Regions from separate parts of the Leclercia sp. GHBNCSD genome, predicted to be linked through region 1. Evidence: predicted binding sites of a transcription regulator. Region 1 holds the regulator's gene; the other holds the start of a gene.

Region 1 (4,428 bases):
TGGTCTGGTGTTGTTTGTCGGGTTAGCGATTAGCTATTGGGCATAAAAAAGCCGGGTGGTGGCTTCGCCTTACCCGGCCTACGATTTGGCAGAATATGTAGGCCGGGTAAGCGTTAGCGCCACCCGGCTTTTTTACGCACTATTCTCCCTGCGTCGCGCTCTCAATCGTTAAGCGCACGTCAGAGGTGATCAGCTCTGCCAGCATCTGGTAAACCTTCATCGTCTCTTCCGGCTCGGCATCACCGCTGTCACTGATATAACCCTCATCACGTAGCGTCAATACCAGCGAACTGAAGACCGCTTTGTCGAAGAACTCCGGCGCGTTGATACCGTGCAGCATCGACAGACGCTGGGCCAGAGTACGGCTCTCTTTCTCCAGCGTACCGCGGTTGATCGACGGGTTGGCGCTCAGCAGCCAGAAGGTGATGGCGTAGCGCTGCACAGTCTCGCGCGCACCCGCCGCCAGCAGCTGTAGCGTGCGTGAGCGGGACGGGTTGATCACCAGAACGTCCTCTTTCTGCGTCATCAGCCCCTGGCGGACCAGCTCTTCAGTATGCTTATCCAGCACCTCTGCCAGCTCGTCGCTGTTCCAGCGCAGGAACAACTCGGCTTTCAGCATCGGGTAGAGAGCGGTGACATGCTCCAGCAGCGCCTGACGGCTGATCTGGCGATGCTGGGTCACGATGGCGGCCATCAGCGAAGGCAGCATCAGCATATGCGCGATGTTATTGCGGTAGTAGGTCATCAGCACCGCCTGCTCGCGCGGCAGAATGATGATATCGCCGATCGTGTCTTTCTCGACCTCGAACTTGTTCATCTGCAATGCGTGATCGATGAGCTCGCTGGCGCTGGCCGTCGGCACCGTGGCATCGGCGGCGTAGGGCACGTTGCGCATCAGGTTCAGGTAGCAGTCGATCTGCTCGGTCAACTGCTCGCGGGTGAGCGAGCGCTGGCGTGAGGCAAGCAGGGCGGTACAGCACAGGTTCATAGCGTTCGCCGCCCCGGCGTTGTTAATGCGCACCATCAGATCGGCAGCAATGGCGTTCACCGTCGGCGTCAGCCAGGCCGGACGCACCGCTTCGATCGGATCGATGGACTCACGCCACTCCGGTACACGGTGGTTGAGGTAGGTCATCAGCGGCATCGGCTCGCCGAAGTTAACATACCCCTGGCCGAGGTTACGCAGCTTGCTCAAACCACGCAGCATCTGCAGCAGGCTCTCTTTCTCTTTGGTGGCGCCGCGCAGCTCTTTGGCGTAGGTGCCCACTTCCATCACGTGCTCGTAACCGATGTAGATCGGCACCAGGGTGATAGGACGCGTACCGCCGCGCAGCATCGCCTGGATAGTCATCGACAGGGTGCCGGTCTTCGGATCGAGCAAACGCCCGGTACGGGAACGGCCACCCTCCACAAAGTACTCGACGGAATAGCCGCGGCTGAACAGCTCGCCCAGATATTCACGGAAGACGGTGGAGTAGAGCTTGTTGCCTTTAAAGGTACGGCGAATAAAGAACGCACCCAGACGGCGGAAGATCGGCCCTGCCGGCCAGAAGTTGAGGTTAATGCCCGCCGCAATGTGCGGTGGCACCAGCCCCTGGTGATAGAGCACGTACGAGAGCAGCAGGTAGTCCATGTGGCTGCGGTGGCAGGGGACGTAGACAATTTCATGGCCGTCATGGGCCAGCTGGCGCACACGCTCGGCGTTGTGCACGTTAATCCCCTGATAGAGACGGTTCCAGGTAAAGCTCAGGATACGGTCGCTGAGGCGGATCATCTCGTAGGAGAAGTTGGCGGCAATCTCTTCCATCAGGGCGATGGCGTTTTGCTGCGCCTTCTCATGGGAGATCTTTTTGCTGCGCGCTTCGTCTTCGACGGCACGGGCAATGGCTTTCGACGCCAGCAGCTTATTGAACAGATCCTGGCGAGCAGGCAGGCGCGGGCCTACCGCGGCAAGACGCTGGCGGGCAAAGTGCATACGCGCCACGCGGGCCAGCTTCTGGGCGATGGTTTTATCCGTGCCGTGCTCATCGGCCATGCGGCGCAGGGAGACGGAAGGTGAAAAACGGACAAAGCTGTCGCGGCCCAGCCAGTTGACGGCGAAAAACTTCTGCACCCCGTTGAGCATGCGCAACGGCGGATTCTCTTCGCCTTTATCGCGCCCCGGACGACGGCCAAACATCACCGATACCGGCACCATCTGCACATCCAGCAGCGGGTTGCTGCGGTGCAGGTCGAGGTAATCATGGAACAGCTTAATGGACTCTTCTTTCGGCGTGTACCAGGTGAATACGCGAGGTCCGCCGTGGATAAAGATGTAGCGTGGCAGTTGGGTGCCGTCGATCTCCAGCGGCTCCAGCGGATCCGGGAGATCGTGCGCCAGGCATTGGGCGCGGAGCGTCAGCAAGTCGGCCTTCGAGTTGTAAGGCAAAACGTACATAATAGGACGCGAGGTATCGAGTCCCAATTCCAGCGTGGGAACCGCCGGAATAGACTTGCTTTTTACCAGGACGCTTAATGGTAAATTAAGTAATTTGTAGTAAATTCGTGGCCAGCCAGACATAAACGATGTAAAGCCTCTGGTTAAAAATGCAATTGCGGCGCAAGGATAACAGAAAGCGCGCAAAATTTCTGTTGTTACCCGTCATACTTCCGGCGGCAGCGCAGCGCGCTTAAGCCACCGTTTCTGACGCTATTTTCGAAGAAAGGTTTCTTTTAATGGCCAACAATACCACTGGGTTAACCCGAATCATTAAAGCTGCCGGCTATTCCTGGAAAGGCATTCGTGCTGCCTGGATCAATGAAGCCGCTTTTCGCCAGGAGGGGGTAGCAGTCATCGCGGCGATTATTATTGCCTGCTGGCTGGATGTTGATCCCATCACCCGCGTACTCCTGATTGGATCGGTAATGTTGGTGATGATAGTCGAAATTCTGAACAGTGCGATCGAGGCGGTGGTCGACCGCATTGGCAGCGACTTCCATGAGCTTTCGGGCCGGGCGAAAGATATGGGCTCTGCCGCTGTGCTGATGGCGATTATCGTTGCTCTGTTTACCTGGGTCACGCTGCTTTGGGGGCATTTGCGATAAGCCTTCAGAAACCGAACAAGTCTCTGGTTTTTTATGCGGTTTGTGGTTCCAAAATCGCCTTTAGCTGTATATACTCACAGCATAACTGTATATACACCCAGGGGGCGGAATGAAAGCGTTAACGACCAGGCAGCAAGAGGTGTTTGATCTCATTCGGGATCATATCGGCCAGACGGGTATGCCGCCGACGCGTGCAGAAATCGCGCAGCGTCTGGGCTTCCGTTCTCCAAACGCCGCTGAAGAGCACCTTAAAGCCCTGGCGCGTAAGGGTGTGCTTGAGATTGTCTCCGGCGCGTCTCGTGGTATTCGTCTGCTCGTTGAAGCAGAAGAGGGCCTTCCGCTTGTCGGTCGTGTCGCCGCCGGGGAACCGCTGCTGGCGCAACAGCATATTGAAGGCCACTATCAGGTCGATCCGGGCATGTTCAAACCGAGCGCGGACTTCTTGCTGCGCGTCAGCGGGATGTCCATGAAGGATATCGGCATTCTCGACGGCGATCTGCTGGCGGTACATAAAACGCAGGATGTGCGCAACGGCCAGGTCGTTGTGGCGCGCATAGATGATGAAGTGACCGTTAAGCGTCTGAAAAAACAGGGCAACACGGTACAGCTGCTGCCGGAAAACAGCGAGTTTTCCCCGATTGTTGTCGATCTGCGTGAACATAACTTTTCCATCGAAGGGCTGGCGGTAGGCGTCATCCGCAACGGTGAATGGTTATAACCTCTTTCTGACAGACTGCGGCAACCCCGCAGTCTGCTTTTCTTTTTTCTCCCGGTCATACACATGTCTCTGCTGACTGCTTCAGACAAGGCGTTGTGGCGTCTTGCCCTCCCGATGATCGTCTCCAATATCAGCGTCCCGCTGCTGGGGCTGGTGGATACCGCCGTTATCGGCCATCTCGACTCTCCGGTCTATCTGGGCGGTGTCGCCATCGGCGCCACGGCAACCAGTTTCCTGTTTATGCTGCTGCTCTTTTTGCGTATGAGCACCACCGGTCTCACCGCTCAGGCCTATGGCGCGAAAGATCCGCTGCGTCTGGCCCGGGCGCTGGTGCAGCCGCTGATCCTCGCGCTCGGCGCCGGTCTGCTGATTGTGCTGCTGCGCACACCGCTTATCGATCTGGCGCTACATATCGTGGGTGGCAGCGAGGATGTCCTGCATCAGGCGCGGCGCTTCCTTGAGATCCGCTGGCTCAGCGCCCCGGCATCGCTGGCTAATCTGGTGCTGCTCGGCTGGCTGCTGGGGGTGCAGTATGCCCGGGCACCGGTGATCCTGCTGGTGGTGGGTAATCTGCTCAATATCGTGCTGGATCTATGGCTGGTGATCGGGCTGAAAATGAACGTGCA
Region 2 (4,428 bases), on a different contig from region 1:
GCAGCTGGGCGTATTGCGGCGTTTAAAGCTGGTGGAGACCCGACGTACAGGTAAACAGATTTTCTACCGGATTGAGGATCCGCGGATCTTCACGCTGCTCAACACCTTATATGACCTCTATTGCCCACAGAAAGGTACCGATCATGATCGTTGATTTCGCTCACTTTACGCCGTTGAGTAGCCTCGCGGGGGGGATGTTAATCGGGCTTGCCGCCATACTGCTGATTCATTTCTGCGGACGAATCGCCGGGATCAGCGGCATTATGGCGGGGATGCTGACGAAACAGACCCGTAACGAGGGGTGGCGGATAGCCTTTTTAGCCGGTCTTATCGGTTCACCTCTGCTGTTCAGCCTTTTCTTTCCCTTACCTGAGATAACGGTTCAAACCTCGTGGCCACTGATTATTGTGGCGGGCCTGCTGGTGGGCGCCGGGACGCGTCTGGGATCCGGGTGTACCAGTGGGCACGGCGTCTGCGGACTGTCGCGTTTTTCCAGACGTTCCCTGGCGGCCACGCTGACCTTTATGGCGGTCGGTATTATTACCGCAACGCTGACCGGTTTCTGGCTCGGTTAAGGAGGAGATATGTTAATGGTCATTGCCGCGTTTCTGTGTGGCCTGATTTTTGGCGTGGGTTTGCTGATAAGCGGGATGGCAAATCCGGAGAAGGTGCTTGGCTTTCTGGATCTCTCTCAGCCCTGGGATCCCTCTCTTGCCTTCGTGATGCTCGGGGCGATTGCGGTGGGGACAGTCGGCTTCAGGTTAGCTAAAGGCAAACAAACGTCGTTTTGCGGGGCGCCGATCCGGCTGCCGGAGAATAACACCGTAGACCGCGCGCTGCTGATGGGCGCTGTTCTGTTCGGCCTGGGTTGGGGGCTGGCGGGTATTTGTCCCGGACCGGCGCTGGTCTTACTGGGTACGGGCGCAGGGAAGGGAGTGCTGTTTGTGTTGTCGATGCTGGCCGGAATGTGGTTCGTGAACAAGGTCCGGCCAGCGTAACACCGCGATTCAGGACATTGACTCCGCTTCTGGCAGAACAAGGGAATTGAGGACATGGTCCTGCCAGATCCCGTTTATCTTGAGGTAGGAGTGGGCATAGCCCTCTTTGACAAACCCGAGGCTGGCAAGCAGTTCTACTGCTGCGCGCGTTATCAGGAAGATGGTTTGCCATAATCCGGTGAAAGCCGTAATGCATCTGTACATAATCCAGAGAGTCTTTAAGCGCCTCTTGCATGAGTCCTTTCCCCTGATGAGCGTGGTCGAGAGAGAAACCGAGATAGCACGCCTGGAAAACCCCAAAGATAAAATTGGTGAAATTAATGCTGCCGATGATGTTATTTTCACCTTTTAACGTGAAAACGATTTGCAGACATTTTCTTGCTTCATAATCTTTCTGCGCACTCGCAATCCGTTGGGACACGCTATCCAGTGTGAAATAGTCTTCATTACGCAATGGCTCAAAGGGCGCGAAATGTGAGCGATTTTCCAGCAGGAAAAGCTGGAATCTTTCTGCCCGGTCGGGCGTCAGTAGCCAGACATCTGTACGTTGAGTGGAAAATAACTTCATATGTATATCTAATTAACATTGTGGTTACATCTATTGTACTGATTACAAGATTGATTTTCAGCTGACTTCAACCTACTAAAGTTAGACTGGTAACCCTGACCCGATTTGCCCGATCCTGTCAGGTCATTCCTCCCTCATCCAACTGTATAAAGAAAGAGAGCGCTATGAAACTCTATGTATATGAGCATTGCCCGTTCTGTATCCGCGCGAGAATGATCTTTGGTCTTAAAAAGGTGCCCTTCGAGCTGGGCGTAATAATGGAAGGGGATGTCGAAACGCCAACCCGTATGGTGGGCAGAAAGGTCGTGCCGATCCTGCAAAAAGAAGAGGGCGCTTACATGCCGGAAAGCATGGATATCGTCCATTATGTCGATCAGCTTGACGGCACGCCGGTGATTAAAGGTGAATGCGATCCCCTGATTGAGGCCTGGTGCAAAGAGAACACGCGCACCGTCTTTAACCTGGCGATCCCACGTTTTACCCGGGCAGATTTTCAAGAGTTGTCCACCCCAGCCGCGCGCGAAGCCTATACCCAGCGTGAGATAAAAGCGTTTGGCGATCTGGAGGCATTATTGGCCAATAGTCAGGCCTGTATCGATACGCTGGTGGATGAACTGGCTAAAATCGAGCCTTATCTGCGTGCCAGACACCCGATAAGCATCACCGATTTTTACCTTTTCCCGGTGCTGAACTCGCTGACAATTGTGAAAGCGTTCCCGTATCCGGACTACCTGAGCGGCTATCTGGACCACGTTGCGACGTCCTGTAACGTACCGCTGTTTACCGATAAGGCGTTGTAATTGAAGGGGGGCCGCCCCCGAACATATTAAGCAGGTTTACCCAGCGCATTTTTGGCTGCAACACAAACCGGGAAGTGTTATACTGTATATAATTACAGTATAGGGGGTGCATAATGGCTGTTGAAACAAAATATGTTGTCGTAAGAAAAGGTGAAGAGAAAATGACATTTGCCAGTAAGAAAGAGGCTGACGCTCACGACAAACTGCTCGACCTCGCAGAAGCGTTCACCGACTGGCTGTTGCAAAGTGACATGCAGATGGATGAAACGCAGGCTGAAAATCTGGGGCTCTATCTCGCCGAGCAGAAAGAGGCCGTGCAGCATATTCTGCGTACCAGCAAACTTCCCGATCTTAATGCCGCAACAGCAGCAGAGAAAGCAGCGTCAGATGAAGGTGGCAGTAAAAAAATCAGAGCAGTTAAAGCTGCCTGATCAACACATCATCGCTGAGCCTGTCGCCGCAAGCGGGTAACTGCTTGCGGTTTTTTTTGTCATATGCCAGGCACAGATGGGTAAATGTGGTGAGGAAGGCAGGAAGCGGGCAGAGCATTAACATAATCGTCATCGCCTGGACCCGTTTCTCGCTTAACTACAGAAGCGGCCAGTTTAAGCGCGGTGCGGTAAGTCGCTCATTATCTCTTGTATTTCATTGAACAGTCTTGCCAGATGGAAACCATCGCAAACGGAATGATGGACCTGAACGGCGAGCGGCAACAAGGTCTTTCCATCCTGTTCGTAGTATTTGCCAAAGGTGAACATGGGCGCGAAAAAGTTCTTCATGTTTGCAACGTTGACATTGAAACTGGTAAACGTTGCCCAAGGAATAGCCGATACGAAAAATATATTGTCCGGTGACTCGCCCTTAGGCCAGTAAGAAAGGTTATTCCCGTAGCGTGCAACGTCCTCAGAATAGGTTTTTTGGAAGTGCGCCATATTGCCATCGTAATAACTCCATATTGATGAGAATGTCTCCGTTTCATTATGGAAAATGGTGTAGCTCGGATAAACTTCCTTCCATATAACCAGTTCATCGTCCTTCATAGCCATACGAAACTCGGTATGCCTGTTTACCACCTCAGAAATGATGGAGATGATAGTAGGGTAAAACTTCCAGCCAACATCTTTAATATGTTTCAGCAGATCGGTGATGTCTAAATTAACGGTCTGGTTAATGGTGCTCTGAGCAAAAGACTGAAATACCGCAAAATGTTCCTTCCTGGCCCAACGAGATAAGTCAACAGGCGTATATTCTGGGATTGTTTTTTTCATTTTTCACCCTTTGATTAGCGATGTAATTCAGCGTTCAGCTAAGATTTTTCCATGATAAACCAGCATATCTCATTATCACTCTGATATGCATCGGTAAAGTGAGGCTGATTGCCAGTTACGTTAAGAAGAGCGGTGGCTGCGACGGTACCTTAAAGATTGCTGCGCAAAGCGCTCCTTTTAAAGCTGTCTTCTGCGCTTCACTGAGTACATCACTTCGTCACTCTTTTTGATCATTTCGTCAAGCGACGAATAGTGGCCCTGATCATTGTGCAGAACGCCAGAAGAGTAATTGATGTTATAGGGTTTACCTGATTTTTCGTTGTAATCGTCCACTCCCCGACGAAGCGCATGCAAAAAAGCTTCCGTAGCACTCCGGGTGGTAATGAGCACGGCGAATTCGTCCCCACCCAGCCGACCGGCAATATCGCCGGGATTGAGGAACTGAAACAACAGTCCTGAGAAGACTTTCAGAACCTCATCGCCTTCAGCATGTCCCCAAAGATCATTGATAGGTTTGAATTTATCCAGATCAAAAAAGATAAGACTGAACGGTGTATTACGCTCAGTGAGGGCGCGGAACCGTTTTTCTCCTGTCCGGTAAAAACCCCGCCGATTCGCTATTCCGGTCAGACTGTCGGTCATCGCCATGCCGATGACCTGAAATTCATCCTCAACAATGAAAGCCAGATCCTTGAGTGAAGCAATATCCTCGTCGTTAAAGCTGCGGGGGATGGTATGAATGAGGCAAAGCGTACCTGCCACTTCTCCGTCAGGGAGATGCACCGGATAGCCAG

What was found. The regulator LexA, encoded in region 1, represses DNA repair genes until DNA is damaged. The targets are predictions, from matches to a motif close to TNCTGTATGTACATACAGNA.
Region 2: ACT3IC_RS20680 (YebG family protein) is a predicted target of LexA. The motif match lies at 2,447-2,466, and genes of this name have one in related genera.

The regions. Positions count from the first base shown of each region.
Region 1 is NZ_JBQVYO010000001.1:1,690,802-1,695,229, reverse strand. It holds gene ubiA (4-hydroxybenzoate octaprenyltransferase) at 1-46, shown strand, start outside; gene plsB (glycerol-3-phosphate 1-O-acyltransferase PlsB) at 140-2,560, opposite strand; gene ACT3IC_RS08265 (diacylglycerol kinase) at 2,716-3,084, shown strand; gene lexA (transcriptional repressor LexA) at 3,194-3,802, shown strand; gene dinF (MATE family efflux transporter DinF) at 3,866-4,428, shown strand, end outside.
Region 2 is NZ_JBQVYO010000002.1:95,173-99,600, reverse strand. It holds gene ACT3IC_RS20710 (metalloregulator ArsR/SmtB family transcription factor) at 1-154, shown strand, start outside; gene ACT3IC_RS20705 (YeeE/YedE family protein) at 144-575, shown strand; gene ACT3IC_RS20700 (DUF6691 family protein) at 585-998, shown strand; gene ACT3IC_RS20695 (hypothetical protein) at 1,008-1,202, opposite strand; partial or broken gene ACT3IC_RS20690 (GNAT family N-acetyltransferase) at 1,189-1,566, opposite strand; gene grxB (glutaredoxin 2) at 1,731-2,366, shown strand; gene ACT3IC_RS20680 (YebG family protein) at 2,480-2,797, shown strand; gene catA (type A chloramphenicol O-acetyltransferase) at 2,972-3,634, opposite strand; gene ACT3IC_RS20670 (sensor domain-containing diguanylate cyclase) at 3,812-4,428, opposite strand, start outside.